One region of the Yersinia hibernica genome, then DNA from elsewhere that is predicted to be linked to it. Evidence: riboswitches for the same ligand, from Rfam matches in the RefSeq annotation. Region 1 holds a riboswitch; each other region holds the start of a gene.

Region 1 (7,842 bases):
CTATGGGAAACTGATGCCGACCTGCGCATCACCTATTTGTCCCAGCGATTTTTGACCATTACCGGGCTCAGTGTCGAGCGCTGGCTAGGCCGCAATCTTGACTCATTATTACATTGCGACGTTATCCCACTGCGATCCTGGCTGCAATATACGCATTTGACGGATTCCCGCAATGAACTGCAATGCACATATGTCTCGGCCAAAGGCGATAAACGTATTTGCCGAATTTATGCCAAACCCATTATCAAAAATGGCGATAATATCGGTTTTCGCGGCACCGCCTCTGATATCACCCGAGAGATAGAAGCCCAGGAGCGGATCCAGCATCTTTCGCTGCATGATACGCTAACGGGTTTACCCAACCGCCTGCGCATGAAAGAGTTTCTGGAAAATAAACTGCACAACTTAACGGCATCACCACATCCGTTGGTCATCCTCAATGTTGATTTGGATAAATTTAAGCCGGTTAATGACACTTTTGGCCATATTGCGGGTGATCAGGTGCTACATCAGGTCTCCGAGCGCCTGAGAAGCTGTTTGCGTGACCAAGATTTAGTCGCGCGCCAAGGCGGGGATGAATTCATTTTGATTATTACAGGGCTTTCTTCAACCAAAGAAATTGAACAGCTCTGCACACGTGTTATTACGCGAATTGAAAGTCCGTATGTCATTAATGAAAAAGATATTTTCATCAGTGCCAGCATTGGTATTGCACTGGCACCACAGGACTCAATGCAAGCTGAGGAGTTATTACGCTTTGCTGATATTGCTATGTATGAGGCCAAAAATAGCGGCAGCAGCCGTTGGAGTTTCTATTCCAGCGAAATGAATGACCGCTTAATGCAGCGCAGTGAATTAGAGCGTTTTTTAGGTCGTGCCGCAGATTTAGTGGTAATGGTTAATTGTCAGATACCATCCGATGATCTTATCGTGCATTTCTTCTGATTTTGAGAAGCAGATAGTCTTGCGGGCTAACCGTTTGAGATGGGTTCGCAAGTTCAGATTATGTCGCTCTATCCTCTGGGTGTATTTCTTGCTGATAACATGACTGGTTGAGGACAATAAAGTGCGGTATACCGGCCAGGCATCGGTCATGTAGAAGGCAATGCTAAACTGGCTCAGCAAAACCAGAAGACGCTTTAATGTCAAAGCATTTCGCGGGCCAAATACATGGGCGATAACGCGCTTTCGGATGCGGTCATAGGCATAAAACAGCCAGCGTTGATTGCCTTTACAGCGGACATATGACCACTGCTCATCGGCTTCACAGCAGATAACCACCTCTGCGCTAGGCTCTACGTTTTGCGCTACCTGGTGCGGCGTAAGTTTTTTAGATGACGCAGAACGGTATTGAGGCTTATCCGTAGAACCCGTGCTGTATCGCGGCATCCGGAGCCGTTCATCGCCATATCAACGATGGCCTGATGGGTTTCGGGTTTAGCTCCGTTGTAGCGATAGCTGAGCTGGAAGGTCTTCAGGCATTGGTTACAGCGATAGAGCTGCGCCCCTGAGCCGGAGTGGCCGTTTCGGATAACCCCATGAGTTTCAGAACAGCGAGGACAAACCACATCAATCTTTGCCATCAATCATCCAAAGGGTAAAGAGTACACCAACACTAAGTTTGCGTCACGACCGTTTTTTACGCCATGCGATTAAACATAATGAATTTAGCCTGTACTACCAACCGCGCTATCGCATTGAAGGAACGAAACTTACCGGTGCCGAAGCTCTAGTGCGCTGGAATCATCCGGTATTAGGGTTGCTGATGCCGGATCAATTTATTGCTCTGGCGGAAGAAACAGGGCTGATTACTGCCATTAGTGACTGGACGATGCTACAAGCCTGTCAGGATGCCGCAACATGGCCTGAATCACTGATTATTTCAGTCAATATTTCTGCTATTGAATTCCGGAACCAACGCCTGATTGAGCGTGTACGGCAAATTTTGCTGCTGACCGGGCTACCAAGTCATCGGCTGGAACTGGAAATCACCGAGCGGATAATGATTGAAGATGCGGATGGGGCATTTAAAACCATGACAGCATTGAAAGCCCTGGGAGTGCGTTTATCAATGGATGATTTTGGTACCGGATATTCATCACTCAATTATCTGCGCCGTTTCCCATTCGATGGGCTGAAGATTGATAAGAGCTTTATCGATGAGCTCACACAGTCCCATGAAGGGGAATCTATTGTTGAAGGCATTATTAATCTTGGACATGCTCTGTCTATGACAGTAACCGCCGAGGGTGTCGAAACGACGGAACAACTCAAGCATCTCCAACAGCTAATGTGTGATGAGGTTCAGGGCTACTTATTAGGTAAGCCAATGAAATTAAATGAGTTATTAAACCTCACCCACCAAACAGACTAGGTCGGATTAAATGTCAATAGGGGCCACTCAACCTCAATACCACGGGTTCAAAGAGGCTGAGTGGCCACCACAGGTTACGGGGTAGCTTGGCTTTTTGCCTTGAAATTAATGATGTCGTAGACCAAGGTATCCATCGTACTTTCCACTTCGTCCGCTGTAATCGGTGACCCGCTATTACTCACGTCCTTACCATAAGCCTTGCGCACCACAACAATGACTGGTTTACCGGTATTGGAGTCGATAACCTGTATCTCTAGATAGAGCGCCGTGCGTTGGCCACGATTACCTGTCGCCGCCATGGTTCCGGCAATCACCGCCGCTATTGGTATCATTTCATAGACTTCAATATCTTTATCTTCAGCAGAAACCGCGGTAATCGCCCCCCGCACAATCAAGGTATTACGTTTTTTTGGCGAGTTGACTAGCGGTAATTGCCGGCTAACCGCCTCTTTAAGTCTTTTATTCGCGTAAGCCAATACTTGATCTAACGTTTTCTGACTGACTCGCTGAGTAGGTGTTGATCTCGGGTAATAAACTAGCGGAGTATAATAAACACCAGTATATTGTTTGGCATTAAAATTAGGCGAAACCCATCGCAATATTTTCTGACCACTTGCGGATTCTGTCTCTTGTAATTTGCTGTAATCACTGAGGAAACCAGAGTATTGCGCACTGGTCGTCACTTTTGAGGCGCATCCTGCCACTAATATCCCGACGGCAAATAGCGCCGCTATCTTATAACTATTCAGAATGGCCATTATATTTTCCTATATGTTTATTAGGGGACTCAAAACAGGTATGTAGAAAAAGACCAAGAAGACAAAAAGATGAGAATGTTCTCCATTTAAATTTTAAACCATGGAAAAACATTTGCTGAATATAAATTAAAAGCCTCCGCAGAGGCTTATATTAGATTTAATCTGAGAATAAAACTGTGGTGAGAAGGAGATAAAATCAAGCAGAATTAATACGCCAAGGTGTCCAATTGATACAAGCCATCAAGGAATGCAGGAATAAAGCTCCCCGGCCCGGCAACGCGTTGAGATACCTGCCCGCCCACTTGCGACATAATCCGGCAAGCGGTGGCAACATGGTGTAGACGATCACCTTGCAGCGCACTGAACGCCGCCACCACCGCAGAGAGCGCACACCCGGTACCGACCACCCGAGTCATTAGCTTATCACCGCCAGTCACCGCAAAAACACGCTGACCATCAGTGATGTAATCAACTTCACCGGTTATTGCAACGACCGTCCGGGCCTGTGTTGCCAATTGACGAGCAGCAGGCAAAGCCGCCAGTGAAGTATCCACGCTATCAACCCCGCGCCCCATCGTTGCGATGCCACTCAATGCCATGATTTCCGACGCATTACCGCGTATTGCTACAGGCTTGAGCAGAAGTAATTCTTTAGCAAAATCAGTGCGATATGCCAGCCCACCGACAGCAACCGGGTCCAGCACCCAAGGAGTCCCCACCTGATTGGCGGCGCTGATTGCCGCCAACATGGATTCCGCTCGCGCCCGATGCAACGTACCAATATTGATAAGTAAACTGTTGGCCATGGCACTAAATTGCGCCGCCTCTTCAGGTTCAACCACCATCGCCGGAAAAGCCCCCAACGCCAGTAGCACATTGGCAGTAAATGACTGCACCACTTCATTCGTCAAGCAATGCACTAATGGGGGAGTGGCTCGAAATTGTTGCAGACTGGCGGCGGCCAGTGTGTCAGGGAATAGAACCGGTGTGACTGATGTGTCAGTGTGAATAGTCTTCATAATGCCCCCACCAGCGAACAAGAGGGGGTATCGGTGTTTAAGATACCTCGACTTCCCTCCGCTGGCATAATCCAGATCAGGTCATACGGGTATTATCTCAGCCCCCCTGTTACGAGGTGGCACCCCGAGTCAATGAACTTCATTTTTAACACAACCAGCCATACTCATCACCCAGAATTATTCTATTCTGCAAAGTTTTAGTGGCTGGCATTAGCATATTATTAGCTGCGCGCAGCGGCGATCAGCGCCTGCCCCAGCGCTAAGCCACCATCGCCGGCCGGCAAGCGCTGCGGCATCAATAATTTGAAGTCATGCAGTTGCTCGCTGAGTAATTCGCGCAGTAAGCGGTTATGTAACACACCGCCAGAAAATGCAATGGTATCAATATTATAACGCTGTGCCGCTTGGCGAGCCAATGTGGCGAAGCCCTGTGCCAGTGCGAAGTGGAAAGCATAAGCCCGCTCAGCCGGTGAGGCATCAAAAGCCAGCCATTGCTGCCAGAAAGTGGCTAAGTCCAATTGGTGAGCGCGCAGTGGCAAAGTGACGGGCGGAACTGTGCGAGGACTTTGCCATGCCAGCGCCTCCAACAAACAAGCGGCCTCGCCTTCCCAACTGATAGCCTGTGGCACAATATTCAGCGCCGCCGCCACCGCATCAAATAATCGTCCCGCAGATGAAGCCGGCGGTGCATTAATGCCACGCGCAATGGCCCGCACCAGCACTTCAGCTTGCGGCAAAGGGATTGCCGCGGCTTGCGGAAAATGTTGCCAATTCGGCACAAAGCGCTGCAATTGCGCCAATAAATTGCGCCATGGCTGGCGAGAAGCCAGATCCCCGCCGGGTAAGGCCACCGCAGGCAAACCGCCCACATATTCACAATTCTCATAATCTACCCGCAAACATTCGCCGCCCCATAAATGACCATCAGCACCATACCCCAGCCCATCCAGCGCCAAACCGATTACCGCCCCACCCTGGCGCGGCCAGCCATGTTCCGCCAAACAAGCGGCCAAATGCGCATGATGATGCAGTACTTCGATACAAGGAATATTCTGCTGTGCAGCCCACTCTTTACCGAGCCGGTGACTGACATAACCGGGGTGTGCATCCACCACCATCGCCTGTGGGGTGAAATGATAAATATCGCAAAATAGCGCTAATAATTGCTGCTGTTGCCGCGCAATATCACCATCGGTCAGATCCCCCAAGTGCTGACTCAGCACCGCATTGCTGTCACGCAGTAAGCAGAAAGTGTTTTTCATATCAGCCCCGAGGGCCAACATGGCCGGTTGCTGACTAAATCCCGGCGGCAGCTCGAAAGCATCCGGCACATAGCCCCGGGCGCGGCGCAACATTTCCGCCCCATATGGGGTAAAACGCACCAGCGAGTCATCGGCCCGCTGCACAATGTCCCGGTCGTGCAATAGCCAGTGGTCGGCAATCTCATTCAGCGCGCTTAAGGCCTGTTCATTACTCAGGGCCGGTGGCTTGCCGCTGCCATTGCCGGAGGTCATCACCAATGGGCGCGCGACCTGTTGCAGCAGCAAATGTTGTAGCGGATTGGCGGGCAGCATGATGCCGATTTCCGCTAACGTTGGGGCAATGGCGGCGCTGAGTGGGCTGTTTGGTTGCTTAGCGGCTAAAACAATGGGGGCCGCCGGGCTGCGTAATAAGCGCAATAAAGATTTATTATCAGCATCTTGCACACAATTTTTCAGCCAGTTCGTATTGGGTAACATCACCGCCAGCGGCTTGGTGGGCCGCTGTTTACGTGCGCGTAAACGGGCCACCGCCGCGGAATTGGTCGCATCGGCGGCCAGATGAAAACCGCCCAATCCTTTGACGGCCACAATGTCACCCGCCAACAGCGCAACAGCGGCTTGCTCCAGCGCAGAGAAGCCATGGGCCACGGCCTGCCCGTCCGCTCCGGTTAGCCACAGTCGCGGGCCACAATCCGCACAAGCATTGGGCTGAGCATGGAAACGGCGGTCTGCGGGGTGGTCATATTCGGCCTGACACGCCGCACACAATGGGAACTTGCCCATGGCGGTATAGGGCCGGTCGTAAGGCATGCGGTGGATAATAGTAAAACGCGGGCCACAATGGGTGCAGTTGATAAACGGGTAGTGGTAGCGGCGATTGGCCGGGTCATTCATTTCACTCAAACACACATCACAAGTTGCGGCATCTGGCACAATTTGAGTATCCATCTGCCCAGCCCCGCTGTGATGAATCACGAAATCCTGCGGGGGTTGTTCCCAGTGATAGGGTGCGCTGATGAGGCTATCAATGCGCGCCAATGGTGGGCAATCTTGCGGCAATGCCTGCAAAAAATCGCTCACTGCGGGTGATTGCCACAAATGAACCGTCACTCCGGCGCTGTCGTTGCTGACATCACCGTGTAGCCCGAAACGATGCGCAAGTTGCCAGATATAGGGGCGAAATCCCACCCCTTGCACCTTGCCTTTGATCCGCAGGCAGAGGCCGTTTTTATCCACAGAAACTCCAAACTAACAAATTCTAGGCAGCGGTTCGTCTAGCGGCAAATCCAGCCGGCGCGAGACACCAAATGCACCACATAGACGCACGTGTTGACTCTCCGTGACCTGCCCGATAACGGCAGCATCCCGGCCGAGTGGATGGCGATGTAACTCCGCCAAGACCGCATCTTGTGCTTCAGGCGAGACGACCAGCACCAACTTACCTTCATTGGCAAAATTGAGTGCATCCAGCCCCAGTAATTCGCAAATACCGCGCACCGCCGGTTTCAGTGGCAAATCCACTTCATTGATTTCCATGCCACAGCCACTGGCGGCAGCAAACTCATGCAAAATGGCGGTAACCCCACCCCGCGTAGCATCGCGCAACGCCCGCACACCGGCAATGTGGCGCAACGGCGCAATGAGCGGTGCCAGTAGGGCGCAATCACTGACTAATGCCGCCTCCAGCCCTAAATCTTCCCGTAGATTCAAAATAGTCGCGCCGTGATCGCCCACCGTGCCACTGACAATTATCCGATCGCCCGCACGGAGCAGCGCGGTGCCCCACTGGATAGCCGAGGGGATCACCCCGATACCCGTGGTATTAATGAAAATTTTATCAGCCGCACCGCGCTGCACCACTTTGGTATCTCCCGTGACTATCTCAATCCCCGCCTGCTGGGCAGTGGCCGCCATTGATTGCACAATGCGCTCTAAATCAGCCAGTGGCAGCCCCTCCTCCAGAATAAAACCGCACGACAAATAACGCGGTGTTGCGCCACTGACCGCCACATCATTCGCCGTGCCGCACACCGCCAACTTGCCAATATCGCCACCGGGGAAAAAAATAGGATCGATGACATAGCTGTCCGTCGATACTGCCAGCCGATCGCCGAGTGCAGTAAGATCCGCCAGCGCAATACGCGCCTGATCTTCGCGCTCATTCAGTGCTGGGTTAGAAAATGCCGCCAAAAATAGGGATTCGATCAAACTCTGCATGGCCCGTCCACCACTGCCGTGGGCTAGGGTAATTTCTTTTTTATTCATTGAGTTATGGCCTAATTATTGACTTAGATAGCTAGCGGTATTGGTAATAAGCGGCACAAGCCCCTTCAGAGGAAACCATCAGCGCCCCAAATGCATTATCTGGCGAGCACTCGCCACCGAACAAGGGGCATTGATCTGGCTTACAACGCCCAGTCAGCACATCG
Region 2 (7,842 bases), 1.1 Mb from region 1:
GTTTTTGTGCTTTGATGCAGGCGGCATTCACCTGATGGCGCGTCTCCATGTTGTCACTGCAATCCAGCACTAAATCGACGCCCGCGACGGCATCAATCAATGCTTTACCCACTAACCGCGTATCAACGACGATAGTTTCAATTAATGGATTGAGACTTCGCAGATGGTGCTGTGCGAGTCGGGCTTTATTTTTGCTGGCCGAGGTCTGGTTAAGGTCGGTGCTGCGATACAAGATTTGGCGCTGCAAATTGGTCAGCTCGAGCGAGTCATCGTCAGCCAATAACAATTTGCCCACGCCAGCGGCAGCCAGATAAAGCGCGGCCGGGGCACCCAGCCCCCCGAGTCCGACCATCAGCACACTGGCACTTTTTAGCTGCAACTGACCCGCTGGGCCAATATCTTCGAGTAACAATTGGCGGCTGTAGCGCAAGAATTCACTGTCACTCAGTTCAGGCGTGTCTATCATCGCTCAGCTCCTTACCCTCAATCAGGTGCAGCAATTGTGCGGTGGCTTGCTGCCAATCATCAGCCTGAGTTATGGCACTGACCACCGCCACACTGCCGACACCGGTGGCCAATACCGCAGGGACGCGCGCAATGCTGATGCCACCGATAGCCACGGTGGGGTAATCCGGGGTGTTATCGACCATCTGCTTGAGTACTGCCAACCCTTGGGGGGATGACGGCATCTGCTTGGTTTGTGTCGGGAATATATGCCCCATGGCAATATAAGAGGGCCGCACTGCTTTGGCGATTGCCAGCTCATGCTCATCATGGGTAGAGACGCCGAGCCGCAACCCGGCCCGCTGAATGGCAGCTAAATCAGTGGCTTCCAGATCTTCCTGCCCCAGATGAACACCATAAGCGCCGTGCTTAATGGCCAGCCGCCAATAATCATTGATAAATAAGCGCGCCTGATAACGTTTGCCCAGTTCAATGGCGGCGGCAATATCTTGTTCGACTTGTGCATCGGCTAAATCTTTAATGCGCAATTGAATGGTGGTCACACCCACGGCCAGCAGCCGCTCTATCCACAACAATGAGTCGACAACCGGATATAGCCCAAGGCGCTGCTTGGTGATTGGGAAACCTTGTTCAGCAGAAAATGAAGCATTATCAGATGGGTTCATTATTGGCCTCCGTGGTCAGATGGGCTGGGCGGTGATATAGCTCACTGCCACGGGAGCGGAACTCGGCTGACATCTGCTCCATACCGGATTGTAAAATCTCAATGGGGTGAGCCGCAGTTTCTTGCGCTGCCGCCAATTCTTGCTTAGCCGCATAGTCGCGCACCTCCTGCGAAATCTTCATGGAGCAGAATTTCGGCCCACACATTGAGCAGAAATGCGCCACTTTGCCGGACTCTTGCGGCAGGGTTTCATCGTGATAAGCCCGCGCAGTGTCTGGATCAAGAGCCAAATTGAACTGATCTTCCCAGCGGAATTCGAAGCGGGCTTTTGACATGGCATTATCGCGGATCTGTGCGCCGGGGTGGCCCTTGGCCAGATCTGCCGCATGAGCAGCAATTTTATAAGTGATAAGCCCTTGCTTTACATCATCTTTGTTGGGTAGGCCAAGGTGCTCTTTCGGGGTGACATAACACAGCATGGCGCAACCAAACCAGCCAATCATGGCGGCGCCAATACCCGAGGTGAAGTGGTCATAGCCGGGGGCAATATCTGTGGTCAATGGGCCTAAGGTATAAAATGGTGCTTCGTGGCAATGCTCCAGCTCCTCGGTCATGTTGCGGCGAATCATCTGCATTGGCACATGCCCCGGGCCTTCAATCATCACCTGCACGTCATACTCCCAGGCAATTTTGGTCAATTCTCCGAGGGTATGCAGCTCGGCAAATTGGGCTTCATCATTGGCATCCTGAATAGATCCAGGACGCAGACCATCACCGAGTGATAATGAAACATCATAGGCGGCGCAAATTTGGCAAATCTCGCGAAAGTGCTGGTAGAGGAAGTTTTCCTGATGATGGGAGAGGCACCATTTCGCCATAATTGACCCACCACGGGAGACAATTCCGGTGAGCCGTTTGGCGGTCATCGGCACATAACGCAGCAACACGCCCGCATGAATCGTAAAGTAATCAACCCCTTGCTCGGCTTGTTCTAACAAGGTATCGCGGGATATCTCCCAGCTCAGGTTCTCCGCCACGCCATTGACTTTCTCCAGCGCCTGATAGATGGGCACGGTGCCGATAGGGACCGGACTGTTACGCAAAATCCATTCACGAGTTTCATGAATATAGCGGCCGGTGGACAAATCCATCACGGTATCTGCGCCCCAGCGGGTAGACCACACCAGCTTTTCCACTTCTTCTTCAATGGAGGATGTCACCGCTGAGTTACCAATGTTGGCGTTCACTTTCACCAAAAAGTTGCGACCAATAATCATCGGCTCAGATTCAGGGTGGTTAATATTGGCGGGAATTATGGCCCGACCAGCCGCCACTTCTTGGCGAACAAACTCCGGCGTGATGTTTTCCGGCAAGTTAGCACCAAAGGCTTGCCCGGGATGCTGGTGGCGTAAGACTTCACCGCGAATCCGCTCACGGCCCATATTTTCGCGAATGGCGATAAATTCCATCTCCGGCGTCACTTTACCGGCTCTGGCGTAATGCAATTGAGTCACGCATTTGCCATTAATGGCTTTTTGCGGGCGAGGCAAATGCTCAAAACGTAAATGATCCAAACCCTCATCAGCCAAACGTTGCTGAGTAAAGCCCGAGCTGAGGCTGGTCAGCGCCTCGGTATCCTGCCGGTCGGCTATCCAACTTGTGCGCAACTTGGGTAAGCCGGCATGGACATCCAGTTTAGCGCTCGGGTCGCCATAAGGGCCGGAGGTGTCATAAACCGGAATTGCTTGGTTATCTTCATAACTCGGCGTGTCTTTGCTGCCGCCGATCAATGTCGGGCTGAGCTGGATCTCGCGCATCGGAACTTGAATATCGGGGCGCGAGCCTTGCAGATAAATACGTCGCGAGTTGGGGAAAGTCACCCCTTGCAGGGTGTCGATAAATTGTTGTGCTTCGGCGCGCACTTGTTTTCGTGGGGTAACTTGACGCGCGGGTGATGAGTTTTGAGCAATATTTTTAGACATAGCAAATTCCTACCAGTGTGGTTTATAGGGAAAATTGCTTGTCTGGAGCTTGGCGGGAGTAACGATGTTTGCCAGTGAACGGCCGCCACCGGTAAGGGGAGGACGGGCCTGTAGCGATAAATTACTCTTGTTCCCTTCGCGGGTATTAACCCGATCAGGTTCCGCGGATCCCGAATTAACGGTCTCAGCCTGCGTTTGCTTCCCTAAGAAAGCAGGTGCTAGGCACTCCGACAAGAGCCCTTACTATACGAGGTTGAATTAAAACTACAAGCCCGTGCTGATGTGGGTTATTTGACCTGGCCTGCTTGCCCCACTGGCTGAGCGGCTTGCCATGACTCGGCGGCCCATTGAATTAATTGATCTTCTAGCCTGAATCTGGCATCGAGTGCTTCGCCGATATCGGATAAAGCCTGTTGAAACTCAGTGCAGCTATCTTGGTCTATCTCAATGTTTGTATAACGATCATGAAATGCCATGATAGTTTGAGTGTTATTTTTTAACGCGGGATACACTTTGGTCGTCAGCGCCATTTTTGGGCTGGACGCCCCTTCTACCTGTTTGATAATTCTATCGTAGATATGAAAATGCCCGGAGGAGAGATAATCCACCAGGTTATAGCAAAAGTTCTCCAGCGCTTTCTCATTAAGCGGGGTATGCTTTTCTTTTTGCGGCTTAATACCGATCACTGTGCAATACGAAACGAGCAGTTCTTTACGTGCATGAAGCCATTGATCAATTAATTCATTACTGCCGCCAACGCGTTGAGTCAGGCTTTCCAGTCGGTTTAGCATGAGCGACTCCATGTGTAAGAATACATTAATATGGGTTACAAAAATGTAACAAGCCGGATTCTAGATTGCCAGTGAAGTCGAGGTTGTGCAACAACGATATGGAACTACAACTTACAGGTAAAGAAAGTGGCTGGTGGATTGTCAGTCATGAAAACAAATTATGGCTACCAAAAGGGGAATTGCCGCAAGGTCATGCCGCCAATTGGTCATTACAGGGCGCAACCGCCAGACAGATTGGTGAATGGCAAGGGCAGGATGTTTGGCTTATTCGCCAACAGATGTCCACCGACATGGGATCAGTACGACAATTACTGGATGTCGATCGCGGCTTGTTCCAATTAGCGGGGCGTGGGGTGCAATTAGCGGAGTTTTACCGATCTCACCGCTATTGTGGCTATTGTGGCCATCAAATGCATGCCAGCCGCACTGAATGGGCCTGCCTGTGTAATCACTGTCGTGAACGTTATTATCCGCAAATTGCCCCTTGCGTGATTGTGGCCATTCGCCGTGGCGATGAAATTTTATTGGCGCAGCATGTTCGTCATCGCGGTGGCATTAACACCGTATTGGCCGGGTTTGTCGAAGTGGGCGAAACACTGGAGCAGGCGGTGTCCCGTGAAGTGTTGGAAGAAAGTAATATCCACATTAAAAACCTGCGTTATGTGACATCGCAGCCGTGGCCATTCCCGCATTCACTGATGATGGCGTTTATGGCGGAGTATGCCAGCGGTGAGCTGCGCCATGATCCTAAGGAGCTGCTAAATGCCGGTTGGTATCGCTATGACCAATTACCCTTGCTGCCGCCGCCAGGCACCGTGGCACGCCGATTGATTGAAGATACCGTTGTTTTATGTCGTGAAGAGCGGGAAGATGCCAGCCAATAGCTAAAAACCCTCTTTAGCCCCCGCAGGAAAGTATTATCGGGCATGCTACAATGCGGGCAGATAATCAAGGAGCTTTGTCATGAATGAGTTGAAAAACGATCGTTATCTGCGTGCGTTATTGCGCCAGCCGGTAGATGTCACGCCGGTGTGGATGATGCGCCAAGCCGGCCGCTATTTGCCAGAATATAAAGCCACCCGTGCTATTGCCGGGGATTTTATGTCGCTGTGCAAAAATGCAGAGCTGGCCTGTGAAGTGACGATGCAGCCACTGCGTCGTTATCCGCTGGATGCGGCGATTTTATTTTCCGACATTCTGACCATTCCTGATGCCATGGGGCTGGGGCTTTACTTTGAAACCGGCGAAGGCCCGCGTTTCCACTCGCCAATCACCTGCCGTGCTGATGTTGAAAAACTGCCGATTCCCGATCCTGAACAAGAATTGGGTTATGTTATGAATGCGGTAAGAACCATTCGCCGTGAATTGGCAGGAGCGGTGCCATTAATCGGTTTCTCCGGCAGCCCGTGGACACTGGCGACCTATATGGTCGAGGGCGGTAGTAGCAAGGCCTTCACTAAACTGAAGAAAATGATGTATGCCGAGCCACAAACTTTGCATCTGTTGCTGGATAAACTGGCCGACAGTGTGATTTTGTATCTCAATGCTCAAATTAAAGCGGGTGCGCAATCCGTGATGATCTTTGATACTTGGGGCGGCGTTCTGACTGGTCGTGATTATCTCGAATTCTCCTTGAATTACATGCATAAAATCGTCGACGGCCTGATCCGTGAAAATGACGGGCGGCGGGTGCCAGTGACTTTGTTCACCAAAGGTGGTGGGCAATGGCTGGAGGCGATGGCGGCGACCGGCTGTGATGCTTTGGGGCTGGATTGGACTACGGATATTGCTGATGCACGCCATCGTGTGGGCGCTAAAGTTGCTCTGCAAGGTAATATGGACCCCTCCATCCTTTATGCACCACCGGCGCGGATTGAACAGGAAGTCGGCACGATTCTGGCCAGTTTCGGTCAGGGTGAGGGGCATGTCTTTAATCTGGGCCACGGCATTCATCAGGATGTTCCACCAGAGCATGCGGGGGCTTTTGTTAATGCGGTGCATCATTTATCCAAACCGTATCATCAATAAGTTAGCGAGCAACTAGACTGATGATTGATACGCAAGCGCTACGGGCAGAACAGCGGCAACGGGCATCTGAAGTGCGTCTTCAAGATGATATTGCTAGCAGCTCCGTGCGCTTTATTGCGGGGGCGGATGTAGGTTTTGAGCAGCAAGGGGAGGTCACCCGGGCTGCTATCGCTATCTTACGTTACCCTTCGCTTGAGCTAGTGGAGTATCAGGTTGCTCGAGTCGCAACTGCATTGCCGTATATCCCCGGTTTACTTTCTTTTCGTGAATATCCTGCATTATTAGCCGCCTGGCAGCAGCTACAGCAGCGGCCTGATTTGGTTTTTGTCGATGGACAGGGCATTGCACATCCCCGCCGTTTAGGGGTTGCCAGCCATTTTGGCTTGCTGGTTGATGTCCCGACCATTGGTGTTGCCAAAAGCCGCCTATGCGGGCACTTTGAGCCATTAGGCCACGAGAATGGCGCATTACAGCCATTAGTTGATGCGGACGAACAGCTTGGGTGGGTATGGCGCAGTAAAGCGCGTTGTAACCCGCTGTTCATTTCACCCGGTCACCGAGTGAGTGTTGGCAGTGCATTGGCGTGGGTTCAGCACTGTATGGCGGGTTATCGCTTGCCGGAACCCACTCGTTGGGCGGATGCTATCGCATCAAACCGCCCGCAATTTCAGCGTTGGATATGGAAAAATCCTGATTTTCTTGGCAAACATAGGGATATGATTTAATTTCGGGTACACTGCCGCGCAGATAATGAATAATGAGAACTCATCATGATACGTAATCCGATTCATCTACGTCTCGAAAAGCTGGAGAGTTGGCAACACCTGACTTTCATGGCCTGCCTGTGCGAGCGGATGTATCCCAACTATCAGCAATTTTGTCTGGAGACCGAGTTCGGTGACCCGGCCGTTTACCGACGTATTCTGGATCTTATCTGGGAAACATTGGTGGTCAAAGACGCTAAGGTCAATTTTGATAGCCAGTTAGAGAAATTGGAAGAGGCAATTCCCTCCGCTGATGACTATGCTATCTACGGCGTATATCCGGCTATTGATGCGTGTATTGCATTGAGTGAAGCTATTCATTCGCGTTTGAGTGGTGAAACATTAGAACACGCCATTGCTATCAGTGAGACGTCAATCCGCACTGTTGCGATGTTAGAAATGACATTAGCCGGTAAAGAAATGACCGATGAAGAGCTGAAAATCTTGCCCGCAATTGAAGAAGAGTGGGATATCCAATGGGAGATTTTCCGCTTGTTAGCAGACTGCGAAGAGCGCGACCTTGATCTGATTAAAGGGTTACGATCTGACCTACGGGAAGCGGCTGTAAGTAACATTGGCATAAATTTAACGCAATAAGGCAAGAAAACGTGATTTAACGCCTGATTTGTCACGTCTTAAGGCTTCACATCTGCCCCCTGTCTGTTCTACATTTGGGGGGCGAAAAAAAGTGGCTATCGGTGCGTGTATGCAGGAGAGTGCTGTCAATCGGCATATCCGTCGCACTTGATGCTTTGCAAACGATAAACACACTGTAAGGATAACTTATGAATAAGACTCAACTGATTGACGTAATTGCGGACAAAGCGGACCTTTCTAAAGCACAAGCAAAAGCTGCTCTGGAGTCCACACTGGCGGCAATTACCGAATCTCTGAAAGACGGTGATCCAGTACAATTGGTTGGTTTCGGTACTTTCAAAGTAAACCATCGTAATGAGCGCACTGGCCGCAACCCACAAACCGGTAAAGAAATCAAAATTGCTGCAGCTAATGTGCCAGCGTTTGTTTCTGGTAAAGCACTGAAAGACTCTGTTAAATAATAGTGTGTCAGTGAAAATAATAGACAGGGGGGTGGCAAAGCCCCTTTTGTTTATGCGGCGGGTGCTGATGTCCCTCGGTTTAGCCTTAGG
Region 3 (7,842 bases), 630 kb from region 1:
CATGATTAGCCCACAAGATGTGCTGATTTTTATCTCATACTCAGGGCGGGCCAAAGAACTGGATTTGATTTTGCCATTGCTGGCAGACAGCCATATTCCAGTGATTGCCATCACCGGGGGTAAGGAGTCGCCATTAGCACTTGGGGCGGCGTGTGTACTGGATATCAGTGTGGAGCATGAAGCCTGCCCGATGGGGCTAGCGCCGACATCAAGTGCTGTCAACACCTTGATGATGGGTGATGCGCTGGCTATGGCATTAATGCGTCATCGTGGTTTCAATGCTGAAGACTTTGCTCGCTCGCACCCCGGTGGCAGCTTGGGCGCGCGGTTACTCAACCGAGTTCATCATTTAATGAGAACCGGTGACCGTTTGCCCATGGTGAATGAGTCAGACAGTGTCATGGAGGCCATGCTGGAACTGAGCCGCACCGGATTAGGGCTGGTAGCGGTGTGTGACGCAAACCAACGGGTCGTCGGGGTGTTCACTGATGGTGATTTACGCCGCTGGTTAGTCAAAGGCGGCACCCTGCAACAACCACTAGGGGGCGCGATAACTCGCCCAGGATACCGATTGCCAGAGCAATGGCGGGCGGGCGAAGCTTTGGAAGCACTGCATCAGCATCATATTAGTGCCGCGCCAGTGGTTAACCTTGATGGGAAGTTAGTGGGTGCTATCAACCTGCATGACTTGCATCAAGCAGGTATCGGCTAATATTCTCATCATCTCTCCCGTTGCAGGTAGGTTGCCATTTTCCTGCAACTGGAGCAAAGCATCAAAAATCAGTGCCAGTTAGGGTCTTGCTCTAATTGCTTTTTCAGCATGGCTTGAGCACTCTCACTTGGGCGGCCCAACCATTGATAAGTAGCAAATTTACTTGGATTATCAAGTGCCTCAGGTTTGTTGTCTACTGAAACTCGCATCCCCCACGCCTGCCAAACTTGCTTTTTATCCCGGCTGAAAGCAACCCACATAAAATGATTACTGCAATCATGGGGTTTACAAATCCGCCCCACTTTATATTGCTGCCCTTCCCAGTTTATTACCTCATACGGCGCGGATGTCCCGACACCTTTACGCGCCCATGCCGGCAAATTTTTCTGGCTCTTGACCATTTTTTGCCAGCTATTTTTATACACTGGCTGTTGTAAAAGGTCGGCGGCGGTAGGAAGAGGTTTAGTTTCGACCGGCTGAACCGGCGTCGGGCCTGATGAGGACGCGGCAATAATTGCCGCCGGCTGCGCGAAAGCCCAGGAACAGGCACTGAGTATCGCCGCAGCAACAAGACAATGGCGGGTTTTGTGACCTTTCATTATCGAAAATCCTTATTATCTGATTAATCTACTCGCCAGGCATTCAACTGGCCTCGGTGCAACAAATTTGCATGCGTGATATTAGTTTGCATGTCTATGACTCTTAACTGTAGAAAAAGTTGATCCATAGCACGAATTTTCATCCCAATTCTCGTTATAGCGCAATCTGTATGACAGCTTGATGTAAGATATAAACCAGACAATCTTGAATTGATAACTATACTCGACATAAATTAAGTTGTAGGACGGCGGTACACAAGTCAGCGGGCTGCGGTCAATAATGCGGTTTTTATGGGCAAGCAACAACAGCAGCCAAGTCACTTGCAGCTTGAAATATAACGAATACATTCCCGAAAGAAGGCCATGTTATGTTGACCCTTGAGTTACCTGAAGCCCCCGAGAAACTGTATTACTCCGCCGGGGATGCCCATCCACTAGACAAGCTCGAGAGTGATAAAATCGTCCAAATGGTGGTAGACCTGGATGTCGCCAACTCTGACAGTGAGCATTATGTGACGGGTTGGATGGGGCTAAATAGCGTAGTGATAATCCGGAACTATCAAAATAAACGCGGCACTGCCAACGGCTTTGTAGTGAACAAAGGGGATAGCTATCGGCTCAGCATTCAGTCGATTGAATTTCGTATCCCTAAAGTGGTGTTATGGATGAGTTTTCGCCGCAAACCCCGCACCATGGAGTTAATTACCTACGAAACACTGGGCGACCAACCAAGTGGCATGCAGCAATACCGTAATATCCTCGACGAGGAATTACGCCAACAACTGGACAGTGATTGGCGTGGTCTGAATGATTATTTGGGTGCGGCTTGTTGGCAAATTGAAAATAACGTCCCATTGTGGCAACAAGCGCAGCAAGAAATAACATTGGATGCCATCAACCAGCTCGCTGCGGCCCCAGTTTTCCGGGCCAAAAACTTACAATCTGATGAAAATTATGCTGGCTTCTGGGCGGGAGAATACTTTTTTGCCGTCAGGCAACCGACTGCAGATAACCCATTGCCAGCATTACAGATTTCCTGGCGGGAAGATGAAAAAAGCATCGGCAGCTATCAGTTCGACTGGATCAAAGATGAAGCAGATAATCCGAAACTGTTACTGTGTATTCGCCCGCGTAAAGGTGCTAAAAGTTACTTGCTTAACCGTTTTGATGCTGATCATTTGCAGCGTGCCATCGCGATGTTTGCGATGACACAGCGCTATTTACTGACGCAGTAATCGCGGTAACGCCAAGCACTCAGGGTTACCACCATTGATGGAAATGATGTACCGGCCCGACCCCCTGCCCCACCTCGAGGGTGTCTGCCTGCTCCAGCGCCCCTTGCAGATAATTTTTGGCCGCACTCACCGTGTCCGCCCAATTGGTGTGCCGCGGCCGCAAGGCGGCGAGGGCGGCCGATAAAGTGCACCCGGTGCCGTGGGTATGTCGGGTATCAACCCGGCGAGTGACAAAACGCTGTTCGCCCTGTGCGGTGAACAGCCAATCCGGGCTTTCCTCACCACTCAAATGCCCACCTTTCATCAATACCCCCTGACAACCTAATGCTAACAATGCCCGCCCCTGCTCACACATTTCATGCTCATTATGTGCAGGCTGACAATTGAGTAATGCTGCAGCCTCCGGCAAATTAGGGGTTATCAGGGCCACCTGGGGAATCAGTAAACGGCGCACCGCATCAACCGCCTCGGGTGCCAACAATGGATCACCACTTTTGGCAACCATCACGGTGTCTAGCACCACAAATGGAATCGGGTAACGGCGCAGTTGCGTGGTGACAACATCGACAATCTCAGCATTTGCCAACATGCCAATCTTGGCGCTATCGATACGCACATCACTCAGCACAGAATCCATTTGAGCAGCAACAAAATCCGGCTCGATAGAGTAAACCGACTGCACACCACGGGTATTTTGCGCTACCAAAGCGGTGATAACACTGGTGCCAAAGGCCTGTAGCGCAGAAAAGGTTTTTAAATCAGCTTGAATACCCGCCCCTCCGCTCGGGTCAGTTCCGGCGATGGTGAGTGCATTAATTCGCTTCATGAATAAGCCCCCGCAGATATATCAGCAGGTAAGCAGGCCAATAGTGTGGTGGGAATGGGCATAACTGAAGAAAAAACGGCAGGTTGAAGCAACATATTCCTCCTAACCGGCGGTCAAGAAGGCGGTACCCAGCGGTGCCGAGACTTCCCTACGCTGGCATAATCCAGATCAGGTAATACGGGTAATATCTCAGCCATCCCACAATTTGTGACAGGCACCCCGAGTCAGAATTGTTATTATCACGGGCTGATGGTAGAAGATCAATCACCTATTAGCTCATCCAATGATTAGTGCCACCGATTATTTATGTAACCAGATGATAAATATAAAAATCATCAAATTTCAAGAGAGTGAGCGGCCGCCTTACATTTGGCCGCAGGCGGGCCTCAAACACCACGAGAAATAGTCATAAATCCAAGTAAGGTATAATACTGATTTATAAAGCCCCTTATTTATTTCAATAAAATTCACATGCTATAGTGAAAATTAATTCAGCGAAAAGGATAATAAATATGACAGGATTCACGACTGCAATATCTTCAGACCGACCACCAATACTTCGATTAACTTGGCGTAACTCGCCTGAAACACTATTAAAAAATCATGCTATTCACGAATTAATATCTCACTATAATAATGGTAGTGAAAATAAAAAAGCCGAAATAGAGAAATCAGCAATAAATCATATAATTAACATTTGCAGCAACCTTAATTATGTTGCTAATGACAACATACAAAATAAATCAGTTAATACCGCCACTAAGCTGGTTGAGTTTTTTTCAGGTCAAAATGACATTCGCAATAAAATTGAGTTAGCAAAAGAAATAAAAACCATTCGTCAGCTTGATTTTTCAGTGCTAAACAAAGAGGACATCAATGGTCGCCTCCAAACTCTCAAGCGTTATATTGATGTTATCCTGCCAGAGGAGAAAACTCAGTCTAAATATCTTACTCAACCAGAGAATAAATGCGCAGAAGGAAAACCACTCACTGAAAATATGCAAACCACGGCTCCAATCCGCAAATCAATAGATAATACATTATCCTGCAGGGTCAAAACCCAAGGAGAATATATTTCATTACAACCAGATTCAGGTGAAAATAAAAATAATGAGAATATTATTGCTCGGTTTTTTCCCAATTTAATAGCTTCTTTATTTTATATAAACTCCCCGCACAGATAGATTAAAAATAAGGGAGCCTAAGCTCCCTACTACATACTTATAAATGATTGATAAATGACTCTCGCGCAATGTTTTCGCATCGCCATATTTTATATTTTGCACTGATTGGTCAAACTGTCACAAGGGCTGAAATAAGGCCATTCTTTGATCAAAACCACCTAATACCCGCCACGGCTGGAAAAATTCCAGCTAATAGTGAATAACGTACACCATACTTTAATTATGACGGTGAGTTACTCCCCCACTCGATCAATACTTCAACACGATTGAGAACATGTGCAGCTTGATACCAAATTTTGCTGTATTCAGATGAGCTATAAGTATGTAAAAATTCAACTAATAGCGCTTTTGTTTGTTCTAATACAGCACTGTCAACGGGCTTATCTTTATTTTTCTCCAGAAGAGTGTCCAGTGCTTCAATTTTTTGCAAGAAAGCAGTCAGTTCATCAGTCCATTCATCGCTATATAACCTATATACTATTCGTATCAGTAACCAAGGAATGTAATAACGACTGAGATGGGTATTCTGTACGTGATAATCAGTTGAAGACCAACTGGTATCTGCTCCTGTGCAATGAGTATCCTTGTTATCAATTATGTTTTTTAGTTCACACACCCTCTTTTCCATATCAAGGCTATAAGCCAGTGCCTGATTACTAGTCAATATTGCATCCTGAGGTTTTCGCTCATTAAAATTGATAGCTTTGCCAATGAGCACCCCTGGTTTTGGCCCAATCAATGTACCACGATAGGTTGTCCTTTGCGGTTTATCATTGGTAAAAAAGTGCAGAACTTTATTTTCATACCCATTAACTAAATAGCGATAACCTTGGTCTGCCATAAAATTCCATCGATGAGTATACATATTATAAGCGACACCGTTATCACAATGATATGTAATGGAGTTATCACTATAGCTACTGCGATCATAGGAGAAATAAACTGCCAAATGTTCTTCATCACTATTATTTAGCAATGAAAGGCAGGATGTCTCTGCTAATTTCCTATCTTGACTTAACTTATTGTAAGCAAGCAAATATTGGGTTTCAGCATTATAGTAAATATCCCACCTTTTTTTCCCTCCGGACTCTAGATAGACATTAATATCATCAATTTCATCCAGATGGTGCGAAATGATATTGTGATGACCAAGACCATCTAAAACCCCAAGTGTTTCTTTATATTGGAGAAATGGCCTTACGGCCAGTGAGTTCAATTTTTCAATATAATGTTCATCAAACCAAATAGTATCTATACTCGTTACTGGCTGATAATGCTCTAGTTTTCGATTAGGATATTGATTAATAGAACTATCTTGAGCATCTAAATAAATATAGAATCCGTCATCGTCCAATAACAAAGGAGTGCCGGTAGCTTGATTAACCAAGGTGAATTTTTCTTCTATCTTTTTAGGAAACCAACGTTGCCCAGGGTTGGAAAAATCACAATAAGAAAAAGCGACATCAGCACTCCGCCTATCTCTTCGCAAATCTGTTACATGCAAACAATAAAGATTGCGATCAAACCCTTGCCCAGAAAATGCCGACATAATCTGTCCTGCATGACTATAAAATATAGATGAGCTCTGTCCATCTATATCTCTCGGTTGGTTTTCTCGGGTTAAGATAATACTGTGCCCTCGGCTAATAAAATAATTATAGCCAACATATTTCTCTGGAAATAATTCCGAGTGATAATTAAAGTGAATGCGTTTATTATCAGGATACAATTTTTTCGGTAATACTCGATAAGAACTGATATCTGACATTAACCCATAGTTAATCAAATCAGCAGCATTAGTATCTTGATAAAGTGACTTTGATTTCCCGGTAAATGAAAAATCACTAAAAACATCAACTTGAATATTTAGCGGAACCTTAATAGAAGATATATTGTTATTCCACTGACTAAAAAGCCATTCATCTTCAGTATAAGATGGCACACAAAACTTCTTTGAATCACTTTTTTCCAAATAATTATCGCTAGAATAAAAACACGTATTATCATCATTAAAACGATCGGACATTACATTAAATGAGATGAAAACCAATACATAAAACATCTTACTTGATTTATTAATATCCATATATCACCTCTAAAACAAAGCAAAAAGGAATATGCTATTTTTACAAGCTGGTATGTAATGACTTACCTTTTCATACTCACATAGAGAGACTGGCGTGGATAGAAAAACCCTCAAATAATTAACTCATTTTTTGTCTACAATAAAATATAAAAACAAAATATAGTTTTTATCTGAGCAAAAACATAAAATAAAAAAGCCTCTGAAATATCAGAGGCTTCAATTATGTTATTGAAAATATATTATCGAAAAAAAACGATGCTTATTCCCACTCAATTGTTGCTGGCGGCTTACCACTGATATCATAAACCACGCGAGAAATGCCATTGACTTCATTGATAATGCGGTTTGAAACGCGGCCCAAGAAATCATATGGTAAATGTGCCCAATGCGCGGTCATAAAGTCGATGGTTTCAACAGCACGCAGTGATACAACCCAGTCATATTTGCGGCCATCGCCCATCACACCAACAGAGCGAACAGGCAGGAATACAGTAAATGCTTGGCTCACTTTATTGTACAAATCCGCTTTATGCAGCTCTTCAATAAAGATGGCATCAGCCCGGCGCAGCAAATCACAATACTCTTTCTTCACTTCACCCAATACGCGCACCCCTAAACCTGGCCCCGGGAATGGATGGCGGTACAACATATCGTACGGCAGGCCCAGCTCCAGACCAATTTTACGCACTTCATCTTTAAACAGCTCTTTCAGCGGCTCTACCAGCCCCAGTTTCATCTCTTTCGGCAAACCGCCGACATTGTGGTGAGATTTAATCACATGTGCTTTCCCGGTAGCAGATGCAGCAGATTCAATCACATCTGGATAGATAGTACCTTGTGCCAACCATTTCACTTGGTCCTGCTTGCAGGCCTCTTCATCAAACAGCTCGACAAATACACGGCCAATAATTTTACGTTTTGCTTCGGGCTCATCAACACCGGCCAGTGCCGCGAGGAAACGGTTTTCCGCCGCAACATGGACAATGTTCAGACCGAATTTATCGCCGAACATTTCCAAAACTTGCGAGGCTTCATTCAAGCGCAGCAGGCCGTTATCCACAAATACACAAGTCAGACGTTTGCCAATAGCACGATGCAACAACATGGCCGTCACCGAGGAGTCAACGCCACCGGACAGACCAAGAATCACATGGTCTTCACCAATTTGCTCACGTAGACGAACAATCGCATCTTCAATGA
Region 4 (7,842 bases), 1.5 Mb from region 1:
TTTGCGGCATCGCGGTGTTGGCCACTGAGGCCAGCAAAACACCAGCAGTGATCAAAGTGAGATAATCACGATTAAAAGCAAATAACAGGCAATTTCCCACCGCCATCAGGTAGCAAACCATAATGAGTTTGCGGCGATCCCCGCGAGAATCCGAGCGCTTGGCCAGCACAAAACTGACCGTGATCCCGGCAATGGCATTCACGGTATAAAACAGCCCAACCCATAGCGGCCGCACTTTAACTTCGGTGCTTAAAAACAGACTCAAGGTCGGAGCCTGCAAAGCACCGGCAATACCGGAGAGAAAAGCCACCACAAAGAAAGCGAGAAAAACCGGATTGATACGACGGGAAAAGGTTAAAGCAGATTTCATTCCAGGCTCCAGCGCCAGAAACAGCCATGACTTCCTATGCTACAGAAGCGGGTAGATTTATATAGAGAAAACTATAAATTTACACCCGAATAATTGATGCCACTAACAATGCGATTGCATTCAGAACACCGGATAAAAAAAGCCAGTGGGATAAACCACTGGCTGGTGAAGTACACCATTACTCAGAAATTGTGGAACTCAGTACAATGTTTGACGCTTAAGGCCCCGCAAGACTAAATAACTCATAAAAACAATAAATTACAGTGTATGCTCGGTGCGGGCGATAATATCGTCCTGTGCATCCGGTGACAGTGCGGTGAAAAATGCCGAATAGCCCGCGACGCGCACCACTAAATCACGGTAGCGGTCCGGATGCTGCTTGGCCTCGAGCAAAGTCTCACGCGATACAATGTTGTATTGCACATGCCAGCCCAGATACTCCTCAAAGAAAGTGCGCAGCATCAGCATCAATTTTTCACGATCACGCGGATTATCTAACGTGGACGGATTCAATTTTTGATTGAGCAGCACGCCACCCAAAATCGCGGCGGTCGGTAGCTTCGATAGCGAGTTGAACACCGCCGTTGGCCCGAGATGGTCGGTACCCGAGGCCGGACTTGCGCCCTCCGCCAATGGGCTATGAGCTTTACGACCATCGGGTGTCGCCATGGTGGCCGCACCAAATGGCACATTGGCCGAAATGGATGAAGTTCCAGCATAATAGGTGCCACCAATAGGGCCGCGACCAAAACGGGTATTGTGATATTGCTTCAGCTCATCAATGTAGGTCTGATAGGCGCGCACCAACAGCTGGTCGACATCATCAACATCATTGCCATATTTCGGCGCTGAATTAATCAGGTGCTGGCGCAGTTGCTCGCCATTCAGGCCGGCAAAGTCATTGGCTAAGGCCGCAGCCAGTTGTTGTTGCCCGATAAGTTGTTGTTCAAACACCAATTTTCGCACCGCCGCCAAGCTGTTACCCAAATTGGCAATCCCGACTTGCAAACCTGATACCCAGTCGTAACGCGCCCCGCCCTGCTTAATACTTTTACCGCGCTCAATACAATCATCCACCAGCGCTGAACAGACAATATCGTGGGCATTCTCTTCCAGTACCGTATCCACCACACATTCAATTTCGATAGATTTGCGGGTGTAATAGCGAATCTGCGCATCCCATTGCGCCATGACTTGCGCAAAATCGGTAAAGTTACCTTGCGACAATCCCTGCTCTTGCGGCAAGAATACCTGACCGGAGGTGGCATCGCGGCCTTGCTCCAGCGCCGCCAACATCACTCTGGCAAAGTTGATGAAACTCATGCCGGTGCAACGATAACCCCACTTACCGCCAACCGCAGTTTCAATGCAGCCAATGGCGGCGTAATCATAAGCATCCTGTGGATCAACACCCAGCTTGATAAATTCGGGAATCACAATTTCGTCATTATTAAACGCGGGCATACCAAAACCACAGCGAATGACTTGCACACAAGCATCCAGAAAATCATCACTGATACCGGCATGATAGCGAACACTGAGATTAGGCTGAGTTGAACGTAAACGCCCGCACGACTCCAGCACCGCATAAGAGAGCGGATTGACGGCATCAATGGCCTTGCCCTGCACCAGGGTTTGCCCACCGATAGTGACGTTTTGATAAAGCGGGCTGCCCGCCGAGGCCTTGGAGTGCGAACCGGAGCGGATTTTGTTCACTTCCAGCAACTTAAGCCAACAGCTATGCAGCATTTCGATGGCTTTTTCGCGGCTGAGGGTGTTTTCCAGCTCAACATCGCGCCGATACCAGGGATACAAATATTGATCTAGGCGACCAAATGACACCGAGTGACCATTGGACTCAATTTGCAAAATCAGTTGAATGAAATAGCACAGTTGCAAAGCTTGCCAGAAAGTCTGCGGTGGCTGATGGGCAATGAGTTCACAGTTTGCGGCGATAGTCTGTAGCTCAATTCGCCGCCATTCACGGCGCTCTTCCTCTGCCATTTCCCGGGCCACAGCAGCATAGCGCTCAATATGTTCACTCAGTGCAACCAGAGAGATATCAATGGCTTTCAGGAATTGCTCTTTATGCAGGTCGCCCCAGTCGGTCAGTTGCAAGCGAGAGCGGCGGCCTGTTACTTTGTTGCGTAGGCCATCCAAGCCTTTTTCCAGCAATAGCGGAAAGTTAACCGCTAAATGCGCATCACCGGAGGTCATATTGCCTTCCGCTTTGATGATCCCGGTGGCTAGCAAGGCTTTTTGTTCGTCAGTAAACATGCCATAGCAGCGGTCTTGTACCGTTTGGCCACGCCACCAGGGGCACAGCTTATGCAAAACCGCTTTATCTTCTTCACTGACCGAGAACCCCGCGCCGGGGCGGTCGGCTAGCTGGTCAATTTCATTTTCAATCCAACTGACGGTATATTCAGGAAAAATCGGCGCGGCACGTAATTGACTCGCCTGATTACCAATAATCAGCTCATCATTTTTAATCCAAATAGTACGCAACTGTAAGTGATGGGCCAGCGCCAGCGCACGTCTCACCGGCAGCGGTTTATCCTGATGCTGTTGATAAACCTCAGTATAATTCTGCGCTCGCTCGGTGCAAACTGGCGGTTTTACAATATGAATCAGCGCATTTTTATGCTGTTTTGTCCGTTCGCTTAAGGTTACCAAATCGAGAGTCGTCATTGCGTCATCCTCTTAAAATTGCGGTAAGGCCCTTATCACGGGCATAGCTTTCCGCGAAGACCAGCAGGGAAGGTGCATCCAAGGGGCTACGGGCGGCCAGATACTCTTCACCCAGCAGGGCATATTTGTTGATACCCAGAGTGTGATAAGGCAAAAAGTGGATTTCTTTCACCCCAATTTCATCAGCAGCAAAATCAACAATCCCTTGTACCGAGCGGCGGTCAGCATTGAAATCTGGGATTAAGGGCACTCGCACCGTAATGCGGGTGCCCGCCGCCGCTAATTGGCGAAAATTATCCATCACCCGCTTGGCCGAACCGCCAGTCCACTGCTGAAAACGGTGCTCATCGGTGTGTTTCAGATCCGCCAACATCAAATCAAGCCACGGCAAAGAGGGGGCAATATAGCGCCATGGCGTATGCAAACAGGATTCCACTGCGGTATGGATGCCTTGCTGATGGCAACGTTGTAATAATTCAGCAGTAACATCCGGCTGCATAAAAGGTTCGCCACCAGATAATGTCACCCCGCCGCCACTGCGCCGGTAAAAGGGCAAGTCGCGCAGTAAGGTCGCCAGAGTGGCGTCAATATCAATTGGGCTGCCACACACTGTTAATGCCGCACTGGGGCAGCGCGTGCTTAGCGCCTGAACATCGCCGTCAGTCAAGCGCTGACGATGAATAACAATTTTATTATCAATATGTTGGATTGCTTGCGGGCAAGTCTGATGACACAAATCACAACCTGATAAACACAGGCGCGGGTCAAATAGCACCTCTGGATGGCGCGAGCGACTTTCTGGATTTTGGCACCAGCGGCAGCTCAACGAGCACCCCTTGAGAAATACCACACTGCGAATACCGGGGCCGTCATGAGTGGAATAACGTTGTAAGTTGAAAATCATCTTATTCCTCCCCTGGGGTGTGATCTCGCCGCTATTGCCGCAATAACCTGCTGTTATTGATGACCAGTATCTGCGTAATATAGGGAAAGAAAAATTGATGAAATTTGCTGAGGAGTTCCTCTTTTATGTCGGCCTCGCGCTTGCAACAACAGTTTATTCGCCTCTGGCAACGTTTTAACGGTTCCCCCACAGAAACCACGCTACAGGAGCTCGCCGACGTGCTCTGCTGCTCGCGCCGCCATGTGCGCTCGTTACTGGGCAGTATGCAGCAAGAGGGCTGGCTCAACTGGCAAGCCGAAGCGGGCAGAGGTAAGCGCTCACAACTGACCTTCCTCTATTCCGGGCTGGCACTGCAACAACAGCGGGCCGAAGAGTTACTCGAGCAAGATAATATTGACCAATTGGTGCAGTTAGTCGGGGATAAAAAAACCGTGCGCCAAATGCTGCTATCCCAGCTGGGGCGCAGCTTCCGCCAAGGAAAACACATTCTGCGGGTGCTCTATTATCGCCCACTGCAAAACCTGTTACCCGGCACCGCACTGCGCCGCTCAGAAACCCATATGGTGCGGCAAATTTTTAACGGCCTAACACGAATAAATGAGGAAAATGGGGAACTGGAAGCGGATTTATCTCATCACTGGCAGGCCATCAGTCCCTTGCATTGGCGCTTTTATTTGCGCCCGGCCATTCATTTTCACCATGGCCGTGAGTTGGATATGCATGATGTGATTGGTAGCCTGACCCGATTAATCCCCCAACCTCTCTTTGCACATATTACGGCGGTGCGCTCCCCCACGCCGTATGTGATTGATGTGCATCTCAGTACCCCAGATAGCTGGCTGCCGTGGTTATTGGGCAGTGTGCACGCCATGATCTTGCCGCAAGAGTGGGAAAATCAACCGGACTTCCGGCGACATCCTATTGGCACTGGCCCTTATTCGGTGATTCGTAATCACCACAGCCAATTGAAAATTCAGGCGTTTGACAACTATTTTGGTTTCCGCGCATTGGTTGATGAAGTCAATATCTGGGTCTTACCGGAGCTATCTGAGGAGCTGGTTTACTCTGGAGTGCAATTGCAGGCGGACGATACCAGTAAAAATGAGCTGGAAAGCCGCTTGGAAGAAGGATGCTACTTTTTGTTATTCGACCAGCGCTCTCCCCAGACTTGCCCTCCCGAGACCCGCCGTTGGCTGTGTGAACTGATAACCCCGGTCGCCCTGCTCAGTCACGCCGATCCTTTTTATCAGCACTACTGGTCGCCCGCCTACGGCATGTTGCCGCGCTGGCACCACAACCGGCTCACCGCATTGGAAGCGAAACCCGAAGGTTTGACCGAGCTGACGCTGACTTTTTACAGTGATCATTCCGAATTTGATGCTATCAGCCAAACACTGACCCAGTTGCTGGCCGCCCAAGGCGTAACATTGAAAATACAAATAGTGGATTACACTCAATGGTATCAGGGGGATGCGCAGAGTGATATTTGGCTTGGCAGCGCCAACTTCTACTTGCCGCTGGAGTTTTCCCTCTTCGCCACCTTGTATGAACTGCCGCTACTGCAATATTGCCTGGACGAGGAACTACACCAAGATGTTGAATTATGGCGTAATAATGCTCTTCCCATGGCGGAATGGAGCCAACGATTGGTCAGCCAGAATCAATTCCATCCGCTGTTCCATCACTGGCTAGAATTATATGGCCAGCACAGTATGCGCGGGGTGCGCATGAACACATTAGGATGGTTTGACTTCAAATCCGCCTGGTTTACACCGCCAGAGGGATAAAGCGGCTTTCACCCGTCCAGATTAATCTCTACAATAGCGCCGTCTCAACGGGGTGCTAAAGGGGGTTTTTCCCCATTTGGCTGAGAGTAAACCCGTCGAACCTGATCCGGTTAACACCGGCGAAGGGATTTGAGAAAGAGAACATCGCCCCCACGCGGCTGATGTTAGCTACCGCCTCAGATACCTTTGCCACCTTTATTCCTAAGGAGTGCAAAGTGTTTAAATGTATGATTCCCTGTTTGTTTTTACTCTCTGCGGCGGCAGTTGCTGCGGATAAACCGACATTGACGGTGTATACCTATGACTCCTTTGCCGCCGACTGGGGCCCTGGGCCGGCGATAAAAAAAGCCTTTGAAGCAGAGTGTGATTGCCAACTGAAATTTGTCGCGCTGGAAGACGGGGTTTCGCTGCTAAACCGCCTGCGGATGGAGGGCAAAAATAGTCAGGCCGATGTGATTTTAGGTTTGGATAACAATCTGGTTCAAGCCGCAGAGCAAACCGGGTTATTTGCGCCAAATCAGGTAGATACCAGCCAGCTGACTTTGCCGGAAAAGTGGCAGAATAAAACTTTCGTCCCCTATGATTATGGCTATTTTGCTTTTGTATATGACAAAAACAAATTGCAAAACCCGCCCAAAAGCCTGCAAGAATTGGTCGACAGCAGCGCGCCGTGGAAAATCATTTATCAAGACCCGCGCACCAGCACCCCAGGCCTCGGTTTAATGCTGTGGATGCAAAAAGTGTATGGCGATAAAGCCCCGCAAGCATGGCAGCAACTGGCGAAAAAAACGGTCACCGTGACCAAAGGCTGGAGCGAAGCTTATGGTCTGTTCCTCAAAGGTGAGGGGGACTTAGTGCTCAGCTACACCACCTCCCCGGCTTATCATCTGATTGAAGAAAAGAAAGCTAACTATGCCGCGGCTGATTTTAGCGAAGGCCACTATTTACAAGTGGAAGTGGCTGGCATGGTCGCGTCGAGCAAACAACCAGAGCTGGCACAGCGCTTTATGCAGTTTATCGTCACCCCGGCATTTCAAAATCATATCCCGACCGGTAACTGGATGTATCCGGTGATAAAAATGGATTTACCGGCCGGATTTGACACCCTGACAGTGCCGCAAAAAGCATTGCAATTTGATGCAAAAGACGTGGCTGATAATCGTGGCAAATGGGTTCAAGCATGGCAATCCGCCGTCAGCCGCTGATCCCCGCCTGGCTGTGGCCGGGGCTACTGGCCGCCTTGCTGATAGTCGGTGTCGCGCTGCTGGCGTTCGGCGCTATCTGGCGTCACGCCCCTGCGGCAGACTGGCAAAGCATCTGGCATGATAGCTATTTGTGGCATGTGATTCGTTTCACTTTCTGGCAAGCATTTCTCTCTGCACTGCTGTCGGTCACCCCGGCGATTTTTCTGGCCCGGGCCTTATATCGCCGCCGCTTCCCCGGCCGCCAACTGATGCTGCGCTTATGCGCGATGACGTTGGTGCTGCCAGTGCTGGTCGCCATCTTTGGCATTTTGACCGTTTATGGCCGCCAAGGGTGGCTGGCGGGGTTATTTGGCTGGCTGGGGCTGGAATACCGCTTCTCACCTTATGGTTTGCCCGGGATTTTACTGGCGCATATCTTCTTTAATATGCCACTGGCGACCCGCCTACTCTTGCAGTCATTGGAAAACATTGCCGTGGAACAGCGCCAATTAGCCGCACAGTTGGGCATGAATGGCTGGCAGCATTTCCGGCTCGTCGAGTGGCCCTATTTACGCCGCCAGATTCTGCCCACCGCTGCACTGATTTTTATGCTGTGTTTCGCCAGCTTCGCCACCGTGCTCTCTTTAGGCGGCGGGCCGCAAGCTACCACAATCGAGCTGGCTATCTATCAAGCGCTCAGTTATGACTACGATTTAGGGCGCGCGGCATTACTGGCACTGATTCAACTGAGTTGCTGCCTCGGCTTGGTGGTGCTGAGCCAACGGCTAAACTCGGTGTTGGCGGTGGGCAATACCCATGGGCAAAGTTGGCGCAACCCGCAAGACAGTTATGGCGCGCGCCTTGGCGACACACTGTTAATTGGCGCGGCATTATTATTGATGGTGC

Evidence for each region. A riboswitch is a leader RNA that binds a small molecule or an ion and turns the genes downstream of it on or off. The one in region 1 is predicted to bind thiamine pyrophosphate.
Region 2: it holds a riboswitch for thiamine pyrophosphate, as region 1 does, so the genes downstream of both, thiC (phosphomethylpyrimidine synthase ThiC) here and thiM (hydroxyethylthiazole kinase) in region 1, are expected to answer to the same signal.
Region 3: it holds a riboswitch for thiamine pyrophosphate, as region 1 does, so the genes downstream of both, thiD (bifunctional hydroxymethylpyrimidine kinase/phosphomethylpyrimidine kinase) here and thiM (hydroxyethylthiazole kinase) in region 1, are expected to answer to the same signal.
Region 4: it holds a riboswitch for thiamine pyrophosphate, as region 1 does, so the genes downstream of both, thiB (thiamine ABC transporter substrate binding subunit) here and thiM (hydroxyethylthiazole kinase) in region 1, are expected to answer to the same signal.

Annotation. Positions count from the first base shown of each region.
Region 1 covers NZ_CP032487.1:4,017,620-4,025,461, forward strand. The annotation lists partial or broken gene D5F51_RS18915 (sensor domain-containing diguanylate cyclase) at 1-879, shown strand, start outside; one part of gene D5F51_RS18920 (IS1 family transposase) at 886-1,325, opposite strand; one part of gene D5F51_RS18920 (IS1 family transposase) at 1,325-1,583, opposite strand; partial or broken gene D5F51_RS18925 (putative bifunctional diguanylate cyclase/phosphodiesterase) at 1,631-2,374, shown strand; gene D5F51_RS18930 (DUF3313 domain-containing protein) at 2,449-3,132, opposite strand; gene thiM (hydroxyethylthiazole kinase) at 3,339-4,151, opposite strand; TPP riboswitch at 4,188-4,288, opposite strand; gene hypF (carbamoyltransferase HypF) at 4,373-6,649, opposite strand; gene hypE (hydrogenase expression/formation protein HypE) at 6,662-7,678, opposite strand; gene hypD (hydrogenase formation protein HypD) at 7,710-7,842, opposite strand, start outside.
Region 2 covers NZ_CP032487.1:335,302-343,143, forward strand. The annotation lists gene D5F51_RS01575 (HesA/MoeB/ThiF family protein) at 1-466, opposite strand, end outside; gene thiE (thiamine phosphate synthase) at 450-1,130, opposite strand; gene thiC (phosphomethylpyrimidine synthase ThiC) at 1,117-3,111, opposite strand; TPP riboswitch at 3,226-3,351, opposite strand; gene rsd (sigma D regulator) at 3,399-3,902, opposite strand; gene nudC (NAD(+) diphosphatase) at 4,001-4,786, shown strand; gene hemE (uroporphyrinogen decarboxylase) at 4,866-5,930, shown strand; gene nfi (deoxyribonuclease V) at 5,951-6,655, shown strand; gene D5F51_RS01610 (YjaG family protein) at 6,701-7,291, shown strand; gene hupA (nucleoid-associated protein HU-alpha) at 7,480-7,752, shown strand; gene D5F51_RS01620 (DUF1481 domain-containing protein) at 7,805-7,842, shown strand, end outside.
Region 3 covers NZ_CP032487.1:3,390,243-3,398,084, forward strand. The annotation lists gene gutQ (arabinose-5-phosphate isomerase GutQ) at 1-712, shown strand, start outside; gene D5F51_RS15970 (inhibitor of vertebrate lysozyme family protein) at 781-1,311, opposite strand; gene D5F51_RS15975 (hypothetical protein) at 1,680-2,546, shown strand; gene thiD (bifunctional hydroxymethylpyrimidine kinase/phosphomethylpyrimidine kinase) at 2,572-3,372, opposite strand; TPP riboswitch at 3,501-3,604, opposite strand; gene D5F51_RS15985 (hypothetical protein) at 3,885-4,556, shown strand; gene D5F51_RS15990 (hypothetical protein) at 4,777-6,642, opposite strand; gene guaA (glutamine-hydrolyzing GMP synthase) at 6,902-7,842, opposite strand, start outside.
Region 4 covers NZ_CP032487.1:790,178-798,019, reverse strand. The annotation lists gene D5F51_RS03815 (sugar efflux transporter) at 1-370, opposite strand, end outside; gene D5F51_RS03810 (formate C-acetyltransferase/glycerol dehydratase family glycyl radical enzyme) at 629-3,061, opposite strand; gene D5F51_RS03805 (glycyl-radical enzyme activating protein) at 3,066-3,965, opposite strand; gene sgrR (HTH-type transcriptional regulator SgrR) at 4,091-5,752, shown strand; TPP riboswitch at 5,791-5,898, shown strand; gene thiB (thiamine ABC transporter substrate binding subunit) at 5,968-6,957, shown strand; gene thiP (thiamine/thiamine pyrophosphate ABC transporter permease ThiP) at 6,933-7,842, shown strand, end outside.